Regions from separate parts of the Phytobacter palmae genome, predicted to be linked through region 2. Evidence: predicted binding sites of a transcription regulator. Region 2 holds the regulator's gene; the other holds the start of a gene.

Region 1 (3,988 bases), on a different contig from region 2:
GCAAATGGAATATCGCCGCTGCGGTGACAGTGGTCTTAAGCTTCCGGCAGTTTCTCTGGGACTGTGGCATAACTTTGGCGATGCCACGCTCATTGAAAATAGCCGTCAGTTACTCAGACATGCTTTCGATTTGGGGATAACCCATTTCGATATCGCCAATAACTACGGGCCACCTCCCGGCTCTGCCGAGCGCAATTTTGGTCGTCTCCTGCAAGAAGATTTTTTGCCTTACAGGGATGAACTGATTATTTCCACCAAAGCAGGCTATACCATGTGGGATGGCCCCTATGGCGACTGGGGTTCACGTAAGTATCTGATTGCCAGCCTCGATCAAAGCCTGCGCCGGATGGGGCTGGATTATGTCGATATCTTCTATCACCACCGTCCGGACCCTGAAACGCCGCTAAAGGAGACCATGCGGGCGCTGGATCACATTGTCCGCCAGGGCAAGGCACTGTATGTTGGCCTGTCGAATTATCCGGCCGAACTGGCGCGCCAGGCTATTGGGATACTCAACGATCTGGGGACGCCTTGCCTCATCCATCAGCCCAAATATTCTATGTTCGAGCGTTGGGTAGAAGACGAACTCTTGACGGTACTGCAACAAGAGGGGGTCGGCAGTATTGCGTTTTCACCGCTGGCAGGCGGACAGCTTACTGACCGTTACCTCAATGGTATTCCGGCAGACTCGCGTGCCGCCAGCGGCAGCCGTTTCCTCAATCCCGACCAAATTACTGATGAAAAACTGGCAAAAGTCCGCAAACTCAATGCGATGGCCATTAGCCGTGGGCAAAAATTATCGCAAATGGCGCTGGCCTGGGTTCTGCGCGGGGATAAAGTAACCTCTGTGCTGATTGGCGCCAGTAAAACCAGTCAGCTTGATGATGCCGTCGGCATGCTGAGCAATCGCCAGTTCAGCGAAGAGGAATGCGCCGGGATTGACGCCATACTGAATAGCTCAAAATAACAGCGCTTTTAGCAAAAAGTGCTGCCGTTGTGCATTTAGGAGTTCCGCCGAAGATGTGGACATAAACGTTACATAATATTGCTGCAACAGACCCGATCGTGAAGGAGAAAACTATGTTCAGGTCACTGATTCTCGCAGCAGTATTAATGGCATGTGCCCCGCTGGTCGCTAACGCTGGCGAAATAACACTGCTGCCTTCTGTAAAATTGCAAATTGGCGATCGCGACAATTACGGCAATTATTGGGACGGCGGACGCTGGCGTGACCGCGACTACTGGCATCGTAATTACGAATGGCGTGACCATCGCTGGCGTATGCATGATCGTGGCTACCACCGTGGTTGGGATAAGCGTGACGCATACGAACGCGGTTACCGTGAAGGCTGGAGGGATCGCGACGATCATCGCGGCCCGGGACGTGGCCACGGCCATGGTCACTGGCGTTAATAGACAGGCTTTAAGTAAAAAGGAGCGCATGCGCTCCTTTTTCTTTGACTACGTTTCCGGTTTACACCCCTAAGGCGGTTCCCACCAGCAGCCAGCCATTTAATGCCACAACCAGGATAACAATCAGCCAGCCAACGCGGTTGACAGTCGGCGTATTCACCAGTTCCCCCATTAATGCGCGATCACTGGTAAACATCAGCAATGGCACCAGTGCCAGAGCAATGCCGAAACTGAGCAGTACCTGGCTCATCACCAGAATGCGTGTGGGATCAAGACCCATCAGGATAACGACAAATGAGGGCATCATAGTGATGGTCCGGCGTACCCATAATGGAATATGGAAACGTACAAACCCCTGCATCACCACTTGACCCGCCAGCGTCCCTACCACGGTGGAGGAGAGTCCGGCAGCCACCAGGCTAAGACCAAATACGGTTGCCGCCGCATGGCTGAGCAACGGTTCAAGCGTTAAATAGGCTTCATCCAAATCGGCAATGCCGGTATGCCCATTGAAGTGAAATGCCGCAGCCGCCGTCGCCATCATCGCCAGATTAACAAAACCAGCGATAGTCATCGCAATGCCCACATCCCACTTCGTCGCGGAATACCGCTCGCGGCGTGTTCCTTCATGCAGATACTGGGTTAATGAAGAGTGAAGATAAATCACGTGCGGCATAATAGTCGCGCCTAATACACCGGCGGCCAGGAATACAGCTTCGGTACCCGGCAGAGTTGGGATGAAGATACCTTTACTGAGCGGTGCCAGTTCAGGACGTGAGAAAACCAGCTCAACAATATAAGCCGCCGCAACAAACAGCAGCAGCCCGCCAATCACTTTTTCCAGCGGTTTCTGTCCGCGACGTTGCAGCATCAGAATTAAAAAGGTAGCAATCCCGGTCAATACGGCACCTTGCAGCAGCGACACGCCGAGGATCAGCTTAAAACCGATAGCGGCACCGATAAACTCGGCGAGATCGGTGGCCATGGCGATAATTTCCGCCTGCACCCAGTAGAACCAGACCAAAGGACGCGGGTAATGGTCGCGAATTTGTTCCGCGAGATTCTTACCCGTAGCAATCCCCAATTTAGCTGACAGCAGTTGGATCAGCATAGCCATCAGGTTTGCCCAGACAACTACCCAAAGCAGCTGATAACCGAAGCTGGCCCCGGCCTGGATGTTAGTGGCAAAGTTGCCCGGATCGATATACCCGATCGCTGCAATGAACGCAGGTCCCATTAACGCGAGCTTTAACTTGCGCGCTGTACGCCCACTGCTACTCTCAACGCGACTGTTGTTCATTTCTTGCCCCTAAATATAGCCTTTGCTATGTTTCATGCCATCAAAATGAGAATGATTATCAAGTTCATTTAGAGTACATTCTATTGATTTCTTCGATAGACAGAAACGATGACGGGCCGGATGTTTTTTAGACAGGGACAGTGAGATACAAATCACACCATCTTGTTAAGAGTCTAGCATTTCAATGCAACTTTTCACTCTTTTACTTAACATAACAGAAATGTATGGTGGATCACTATTTTTGAGTCTGGTCACAGGTCATTAATATACTGTGTGTTTGATCTCGTTTTCTTTCCGCTTGTTACATAGAATGTGCACGAAATTTCTACCCGTCTCATATTTGGAGCAAATATGTCCCGCGTTCTGCACTTTGTTCTGGCGCTTGCTGTTGTCGCGTTGCTTGCATTACTTGTAAGCAGTGACCGCAAAAAAATCCGCCTTCGCTTTGTTGTCCAACTGCTCGTGATCGAAGTCTTGCTTGCCTGGTTCTTCCTGAACTCTGACGTGGGTCTGGGTTTTGTGAAAGGCTTCTCCGAGATGTTTGAAAAACTGCTCGGATTTGCCAATGAAGGGACAAACTTCGTCTTCGGCAAAATGAATGATCAAGGTCTGGCATTCTTCTTCCTGAAAGTGCTCTGCCCGATTGTTTTTATTTCTGCGCTGATCGGTATCCTGCAACATATCCGCGTACTGCCAATTATTATTCGCGCTATCGGTACCGTCCTGTCCAAAATCAACGGCATGGGCAAACTGGAATCGTTTAACGCAGTCAGCTCCTTGATTCTGGGTCAGTCTGAAAACTTCATCGCTTATAAAGATATTCTCGGAAAAATGTCACGTAACCGCATGTACACCATGGCGGCAACCGCGATGTCTACCGTATCTATGTCGATCGTTGGTGCGTACATGACCATGCTGCAACCGAAATATGTGGTCGCGGCCCTGGTTCTGAATATGTTCAGCACCTTTATCGTGCTGTCCCTGATCAATCCGTACCGTGTCGATGAGAGTGAAGAAAACCTGCAGATGTCTAACCTGCATGAAGGGCAAAGTTTCTTCGAAATGCTGGGTGAGTACATTCTGGCGGGCTTCAAAGTCGCGATTATCGTTGCGGCGATGCTTATTGGTTTCATCGCGCTGATTTCTGGTCTGAACGCCCTGTTTGCAGCCATCCTCGGTATCTCCTTCCAGGGTATTCTGGGCTACATCTTCTACCCGATCGCCTGGGTAATGGGTGTACCGTCCTCAGAAGCACTGCAGGTGGGAAGTATCATG
Region 2 (3,988 bases):
CTTTGCCAGTCTTTTACCTTTCTAAAATTTCGTTTTAATTTTATTCAATTATCTTTTCAGCTATTTCTTGATAATTTTAGTTAAGTTTCTCCGGGAAGGCATGCTATGCAAGCCGCCAACCCACAAACAACAAATCTGTGTGGTTCGTCATAATCCCCATAATTCCCTCATGTAAAGACTTGATAATTCGCGGCGCGAAAAATATGCTTACAAACGACAGTTATAGGAATATTTTCTATAACTGTCAGTAATATTTAAATTTTTTTCTTTGTTGCTGTTTGCATTTGCGCAGCACTTTTTATGTTTTCGTCAAAGAGGAACTCTCATGAACGCGTTTAACGCTAAACGTAAGGCGTTAGCGTTGGCTATTGCCTGCGCCACCGCATTACCAGGTTTAACTTTTGCTCCCTCCGCCAGCGCCACTGGCTTTGTCGACGACGCTACGCTCACCGGTGGGATTTACTACTGGCAGCGCCAGCGTGACCGTAAAGATGTCACCGATGGGGATAAATACAAAACCAACCTGTCGCACTCCACGTGGAATACGAACCTCGATTTCCAGTCTGGTTATGCTGCTGATATGTTCGGTATGGATGTTGCGGTCTTCGCGGCGATTGAGATGTCTGAATCTTCAGAAAGCGCGCATCCGAATGAAATCGCATTTTCTAATCGCCACAAAGTCTATGACGAAGACTGGACAGGCGATCGCAGCGGCGCGAGCCTCTATACAGCTGCCGCGAAATTCAAATATGGTCCTGTATGGGCGAGGGCAGGTTATATCCAGCCGACCGGGCAAACGCTACTGGCTTCAAACTGGAGCTTTATGCCGGGCACCTATCAGGGGGCAGAAGCTGGTGCAAAACTGGATTACGGTGATTCCGGCGCGCTGAGCTTCTCGTACATGTGGGCCAATGAATACAAAGCGCCGTGGTATAACGAAACGGATAATTTCTACCAGAACGATGGCATAAGTAAAATTGATTACGTCCACTCGCTGGGCGCATCGTACGACTTCAAAAACGACCTGCTCCTCGAAGCCGCGTTTGGTCAGGCGCAGGGCTACGTTGATCAATATTTTGCTAAAGCCAGCTATAAGTTTGACGTCGCAGGGAACCCACTCTCCACCAGTTATCAATTTTATGGCTCGCGCGACAAGGCTGATAACAACACCATTAACGATACTTACGACGGCACCGCATGGCTACAGGCGCTCACCTTTGGTTATACGGTCGGTCCGGTGGATTTACGCCTTGAGGGTACCTGGGTCAGGGCTGATGGTCGCCAGGGCTATTTCAATTCACGTATGACGCCACTGTATGGCTCTTCTAATGGTCGTCTGGATATCTGGTGGGACAACCGTTCTGACTTCAACGCCCATAACGAGAAATCCGTCTTTGTCGGTGCCATGTATGACCTGAAAGGCTGGAATATGCCTGGTTGGGCGGTTGGTGCATCGTATGTGTATGGCTGGGATGCCAAACCGTCCAATGTCTCCTCTGGCGATAAATACTACGATGCGGGCAACACCATTAAAGAGTCAGCGTACAGTCTCGACCTGCTTTACACCGTGCAGGAAGGGATGGCAAAAGGCACGTTGTTCAAGCTGCACTTCACCCAATATGATAACCATTCCAGTATCCCGAGCTGGGGTGGCGGGTATAACAACATCTTCCAGGACGAACGTGACGTGAAGTTTATCGTCATTGCGCCGCTGAATATTTTCTAATGACAGGGAGTGCCATGATGATGAAACCAATATTACTTGCCCTGCTGACGCTGGGGCTTGCCGCCTGTGTGCAACAGCCTCAGGCGCCGAGGGAAGATGTACGATTAAAAGAGGCTTACAGCGCCTGTATTAATACGGCGGAAGGATCACCGGAGAAAACCGCGGCGTGCAGAAGCGTACTGGATGTTCTGCGCAAAGAGAAAGCGCACCAGCAATTTGCGGAGGAAGAGAGTGTGCGCACGCTGGATTATCAGCGGTGCCTTGAAGCGACGCATACCGGAAACGGGCAGGCGGTGAAGACTCGCTGTGACCAGATCTGGCAGGAGATTCATAGCCATAACACGATGAATTAACCGTGTGAAAAAGCCCGCTTCGGCGGGCCTTTTGATGTTATGAACGCAGAAATAAAAAAGCCAACCCGAAGGTTGGCTATATAACGAAGTCGATTATTATTTCTCAACCGCTTCGTGCGCGTTTTCGTCAGTACGGCAGTCGCCTTCGGCGCAGTGGCCATACAGATACAGACTGTGGTTAGTCAGACGAATACCATGCCTTGACGCAATCTCACGCTGACGCGCTTCGATAGAGTCATCACTAAACTCGATCACTTTGCCGCAATCCAGGCAAATCAGGTGGTCGTGGTGATGCTGCTGGGTCAGTTCAAAGACGGACTTACCGCCTTCAAAATTATGGCGGGTCACGATCCCGGCATCGTCGAACTGGTTAAGTACACGGTACACCGTCGCCAGTCCAATCTCTTCGCCCATGTCGATCAGGCGCTTATATAAATCTTCCGCACTGACATGATGGTTCTCCGGCTCCTGAAGCACTTCCAGGATTTTTAACCGAGGAAGCGTGACTTTCAGGCCGGCCTTCTTTAATGCGGTATTGTTGTCAGTCATGCGGAATCTGTCCTGTTGCTAAACGATTCACTTCCCGTTGGGAAGCTACAAGGAATGCACCTGGGATAATGCGTCTCATTATAGAACTGCCATGCCTGAATGAAAACTGCAAGTCCTCAAGTAAAGTAAGCTTATAAAACGTGGTAGCGTCTACAAAGTCCTTTGTGATACCCGTTTTAATCAGGGGCCATTGTACAGCGCTGGAGAAAAAAGTTAAAAAATTGTAGCAATTATTTCCATCGCTTTTATCTATTAATCAGGCGCAACCAGCAGGTTGCGCCAAACATCATCAGGCATTGATGATGTCATTCAGATGAAGTTCTTCGGAAATCTGTTTCACCCATTTATCAACACGGCCAGCGGTCAGTTCAGGCTGACGGTCTTCGTCAATGGCAAGGCCAACGAAGTGGTCATCGTCTGCCAGACCTTTGGACGCTTCAAAATGGTAACCCTCGGTAGGCCAGTGGCCTACGATAGTTGCGCCGCGCGGTTCAATGATGTCACGGATAGTGCCCAATGCATCACAGAAATACTCTGCATAGTCTTCCTGATCGCCACAACCAAAAAGGGCAACCAGTTTGCCGTTAAAATCGATATCTTCCAGCGTCGGGAAAAAGTCATCCCAGTCACACTGTGCTTCACCATAATACCAGGTCGGGATGCCAAGCAGCAGGATGTCGTAACCTTCCAGATCCTCTTTGCTGCTTTTAGCAATGTCATGCACATCGGCAACATCTTTACCAAGTTGAGCCTGGATCATCTTTGCGATGTTTTCGGTATTACCGGTATCGCTGCCGAAAAAAATGCCTGTGATTGCCATGAGTAAAATAACCTCTTGAAACTTAATGATATGGTGGTGGCGATTGGCCCACGGATAAGGGCAATCATAGCAGATCAGAGAAGCACGCGGAAACTGCAATCACGCAAGACTGCACTCTGTGCAACATGAAAGTGGATTTTTGCGATAATTCAGAGGATTTCCTGGCCGTTCAGCGCGTTAAGCTGAGCCAGCAACATCTCTTCAATCAATTCGCTCCGACTCATTTCACGCGCGTCCGCCAGCGCGTTTAATGCGTCGACAGCCTCGGCGTTGAGTTTTAATTCGACGCGTTTAAGCCCACGAACCTTATCGCGTTTAAGCTGATTGCGCTTATTTACGCGCAATTGCTCGTCGCGAGAGAGCGGATTGGTTTTAGGACGTCCCGGGCGACGTTCATTCGCGAACAGATCTAATGTCGTGCGGTCCGTTTGTTCTTTAGCCATGATTTAAGAATACTACGGGAAGTACAAGCAATCGGGTCATAGCCCGGGCTGATTAGCGCGCCATCATACATCAGGGATGCGGGCACGCCAACGACCG

Evidence for each region. Region 2 encodes Fur, which represses iron uptake genes when iron is present. Its sites were predicted from a motif close to ATAATAATGAGAACNACTATCAA; they were not measured.
Region 1: a site for Fur is predicted at 2,753-2,775, ahead of AAIG39_RS15265 (Nramp family divalent metal transporter). Genes of this name have one in related genera too.

Annotation. Positions count from the first base shown of each region.
Region 1 covers NZ_JBCIVJ010000012.1:21,328-25,315, forward strand. Annotated here, with positions in the region: gene mgrA (L-glyceraldehyde 3-phosphate reductase) at 1-967, shown strand, start outside; gene ypeC (DUF2502 domain-containing protein YpeC) at 1,081-1,413, shown strand; gene AAIG39_RS15265 (Nramp family divalent metal transporter) at 1,475-2,713, opposite strand; gene AAIG39_RS15270 (NupC/NupG family nucleoside CNT transporter) at 3,065-3,988, shown strand, end outside.
Region 2 covers NZ_JBCIVJ010000001.1:54,102-58,089, reverse strand. Annotated here, with positions in the region: gene chiP (chitoporin ChiP) at 326-1,726, shown strand; gene chiQ (ChiQ/YbfN family lipoprotein) at 1,744-2,079, shown strand; gene fur (ferric iron uptake transcriptional regulator) at 2,176-2,628, opposite strand; gene fldA (flavodoxin FldA) at 2,918-3,448, opposite strand; gene ybfE (LexA regulated protein) at 3,598-3,891, opposite strand.